2 regions of the Thalassotalea sp. SU-HH00458 genome follow, and region 1 is predicted to be linked to the other one. Evidence: predicted binding sites of a transcription regulator. Region 1 holds the regulator's gene; the other holds the start of a gene.
What was found. Region 1 encodes sigma-54, which starts transcription at its own class of promoters, with help from an activator protein. Its sites were predicted from a motif close to GTTGGCACGNNNNTNGNNT; they were not measured.
Positions count from the first base shown of each region.

Region 2: ABXH06_RS01190 (FlgO family outer membrane protein) is a predicted target of sigma-54. The motif match lies at 1,170-1,188, and genes of this name have one in related genera.

Region 1 is NZ_BAABWW010000002.1:191,807-194,018, forward strand. It holds gene hpf (ribosome hibernation promoting factor) at 1-22, opposite strand, end outside; gene ABXH06_RS03820 (RNA polymerase factor sigma-54) at 46-1,554, opposite strand; gene lptB (LPS export ABC transporter ATP-binding protein) at 1,622-2,212, opposite strand, start outside.
Region 2 is NZ_BAABWW010000001.1:264,987-267,198, reverse strand. It holds gene ABXH06_RS01195 (flagella assembly protein FlgT) at 1-1,086, opposite strand, end outside; gene ABXH06_RS01190 (FlgO family outer membrane protein) at 1,230-1,877, shown strand; gene ABXH06_RS01185 (LPP20 family lipoprotein) at 1,890-2,212, shown strand, end outside.

The sequences.
Region 1 (2,212 bases):
GACCAGCAAGATTAATTTGCATAAGCTTAGATCCTTATTTAGTTGTTAAAGTAGACTTTTTCGTTGGTTAGAAGGAGGAATTGACAATGATTCTCGATACTTGGCAATGGTTCTTCTGGCGACATTAATGCCTTGTTCTGCAAGTAATTCCGCCATTTTACTATCACTTAATGGTTTGGCTGGAATTTCTGCAGCGACCAACTTTTTAATTAAAGCTCGAATTGCGGTGGATGAACATTCTCCACCATTTTCTGTACTTACGTGGCTAGAGAAGAAATATTTTAATTCAAAGATTCCTCTAGGTGTATGCATATATTTTTGGGTCGTAACACGGGAAATAGTGGACTCATGCATATCTACCGCTTCAGCAATATCATTGAGTACCATAGGGCGCATTGCTTCTGGCCCGTGTTCAAAGAAGCCTTGTTGGCGTTGTACAATGCAGTTAGAGACTTTTAACAATGTATCATTTCGGCTTTCTAAGCTTTTAATAAACCATTTAGCTTCTTGTAGGTTTGAACGTATAAACTGACTGTCTGTTGATGATTTCATGTTTCGTGCCATGGAGGCATATTGCTGATTAACCGATAATCGTGGTGCTGTATCTGGATTTAATTCAACCATCCAACGACCATTTTTCTTTTCGACCGAAACATCAGGGATGACATATTGATCATCACCTTTAATGACACTATCACCTGGTCTTGGATCCAGCGATTGAATTAGCTTGATCACTTCGCGTAGTTGATCTTCTTTTAAACGCGTTTTCCGCATGATTTGGCGATAATCTCGGTTACCTAATAAGTCGATATATTCATTAATGATCAGCTTACTTTCTTTTAACCAAGGCGTTTCTTTATCAAATTGATTTAATTGAATGGTTAAACATTCTGAGATAGAGCGAGCCCCAACGCCAACAGGATCAAACATATTAATACGTTTAAGTACGGCTTCAACTTCATCAAGTTCAACTTCTTCATTGCCCATCGCTTCAAGAATTTCTTCAACACTGACTCTTAAATAGCCAGCATCATCGATGGCATCAATAATAGCCGTCGCGATGGCAAGGTCCGTTTCTGAAAATGGCGTTAACTCCATTTGCCAGCGTAAATGGTCTTGAATGGAGTCCGTTGTTTCGCCCTGATAAGTATAATCTTCTGAAGCAGGTGCACTGGCACCGGTATTTGAAACGCCAGCACTGTAGCTTTCTTCCCAGGTAGTGTCTATGTTGAGCTCTTCAGGGATCTCAGATTTATCCATAGCTTCCGTCGTACTAATTTCATCGATAGTAGGAGCTGAATCTTCACTGCCGTCGGATGTTTTAGTGTTTTGTTCTGTTACACCAGCAGAAAATGCTTCTTCTAAGTTATCCGATTGCGCATCATTGTCACTTGGGGTTGATTCATCTACTTCTAATAATGGATTACTTTCAAGAGCTTCTTGGATCTCTTGCTGAAGATCCAACGTCGACAATTGCAAAAGCTTAATCGCTTGTTGCAATTGTGGAGTCATGGTGAGTTGTTGTCCTATTCGGAGCTGCAGACTAGGGCGCATTTATCGTATTATTTTCCTATTTTCTAGCTTCATATTGATTTTTACTTTTTATCAAAGCTTTGTGTAACTATAGCGTGAATTGCTCACCAAGGTATACATCTCTTACCTGTTGATTCGCAAGAATTTGATCTGCATTGCCTTCCGCGATTAATTCACCGTGACTAACAATATATGCATGCTCACAAACGTCTAATGTTTCACGAACATTGTGATCTGTGATTAAAATTCCAATGCCACGTTGTTTTAAGTGTAGGATAATTTTTTTTATATCACCTACTGAAATTGGATCAACACCAGCAAAAGGCTCATCAAGTAAGATAAATTTGGGCTCTGCCGCTAGTGCTCTCGCAATTTCAACTCGGCGTCGTTCGCCACCGGATAAGCTCATGCCTAAATTATCTTTGATATGACCTATATTAAATTCTTCAACGAGATGCTCAAGCTTTTCTTCTCTACTGATATCATCTAAATCTTTGCGGGTTTGCAAAATCGCCATAATATTTTGATATACCGTTAGCTTACGAAAAATGGAAGCTTCCTGTGGAAGGTATCCGATACCTTTTCGGGCTCTTTCATGCATAGGGAGTAAAGTAATATCTTCATCATTTAAGATGATTGAACCGCTATCACTATTGACTAAACCAACTATCATATAAAA
Region 2 (2,212 bases), on a different contig from region 1:
TTCCTCAGATACTTGGATTATTTTTACTGTAAAAGGACTAATATTAAAGCCCGCGTAAACCTTTCCTAAATCAGAGGTAAAATTTTTGGTGTGTAATAAAGAAAACTCATCACCTTCTTTTACTCCTTGGCGTTTGCCAAGGTTGATCATCACTTCATTACCAGAAACCTTCACTATTTTCCCTCTGGTGGGTTGGCACATCATATTGTCATCAATGTCTGTGATCACGGCATTTAAAGTTTGATTGATAATATTGCCATATTCACCTTGCCAAAAGGTATTAGAGTTAACGTCTACTTGATCTCTAATAGAGTAATGCCAAGGCGCAGAGTTTTTGTAATTTTGATTAAATACTAGTTCGCCATTACTGCCATTGTATATATAGATACTAAAATTAAAATGACGATCGTAAATATCTTCTTGCCAAAATTGCCAACTATTATTTTCTACGTTCGCAAAAGAAATATCGTTAATTTCAGAAAATAATACATATTGACTGCCACTGAGATCTGATAGAGACATCGTCAGTTTTTTTATTTTATCTGCTTGTAAGCTATAGTTATAACGTGAAAATTCCGTATTGTTTTTTAGTACAAGTTTAGTGTCTAAATATAAACCGTCAGCATTTATTTTTTTCGCAAGTCTTTTAACAAGTACTTTATCTAGTGAATAAATACCACCAATATTGGCTTGTTCACGGTTTTTAATATGACTTTTAGTAATTAATAAGGATTTACGATAATCAGCGGAGAAACATTGCCGTTCTTTAGGGAAAATATCTGCACGAATAGTGACAGTTACCACATTACCACTATATAGTTCATCAATTAGTTCAAATGAATTTACTTCACCACTGGCTCTAATATTGATCTCATCTTGCATTAATAAACCATTAACGACTTGTTGGACACTTGATACAGAAGCCCCCGCAACTAACAATGCTTTTTTTAGCGCATTTTCAATGGCTTTAGTTCTTGCCTGCATTTTAGAGCTATTGATGATTGCATGCCCTTGTGTTTCATACCATTGTGCAAACGATGGCACACTGAAAATAGCGGTAAATATGATAAAAATTAAGCTGCGCATAACTATCTCGACTTTAAACCACGGAGAATATTTTAATTAACCTGACGTATGCACTTTTTATGCCTAAAAGTAGAGTTGTGAAAGTTGGCTTAATTTATGCTTTGTAAAACCTAAAATATCGCGTTGTAATTGAGGGGCGCCTAATGAAAAATTGGCTATTAGTTTTAGTGGTACCAACTTTGGTATCCTGCAGTATGCTTTCATCTGATGATGACTTTTATCGAATTTCACAACAAGAAAAGAGTGAAATAGATAGTTATGAACTGCCAAAGCATGCGATTAACGATGTTGTAAAAGGATTAGCTTATCAAATGCTTGAAAGCAGCTCCTTTGTAAATCCTCAAACACCTATAGCCGTTGCCTCATTTGTTGATCTAAAAGATTTAGAGTCGACTAACTGGCTAGGGAATCAACTTTCAGAAAGCTTTGTACATGAACTGCAACGTCATGGGCTTATCTTAGTGGACTTTAAAACCACTGGCCATATTCGTGTGACGAAAGATGGCGATTATGTTTTTAGTCGCGATTGGAAAGAATTACCAGAACGCCAGATTATTGACTATGTAGTTACAGGTACCATGATGAAGCAAGAAAATGGTATTTTGGTTAATGCCAGAATGATTGGTATGCAATCAAGGGTTGTTGTTGCTACCGCCCAGTCTTTTATTCCCAATTGGGTTGTCGGTGATGAATTGCATCGAGATGAAAACGTTAGAATAAAAGACGGTATGATTTTACGTAAAAGTGACATGTTGACTGAAGATGCTCGTGCAGTTGAAATTCATCAATAAAAGGTAAACTTTATGATTAATTCATTACAGAAAGTTGCGTTATTGGGAATTACTATTCTTACATTAACGAGTTGCAGTACGATTTATGATAAGCATGTGCAATGGCAAACGATAAAGCCTGAAAGTTTTCCGGTGATTACTGCAATAGGCCAGGCTCCAATCAGCTTACAAAAATCGAATAATGAAACTCAACGGATGTTAATGGCCATTAATGCCTCAAAAATTGCCGCGTATGCTGAACTTGCCGAACAAGTGTATGGGCAACAAATTAATAGTTCAACGTCTATGTCTAACTTAATATTAAATGATCAAGAGTTTAAAACGTCAGTGCAAGG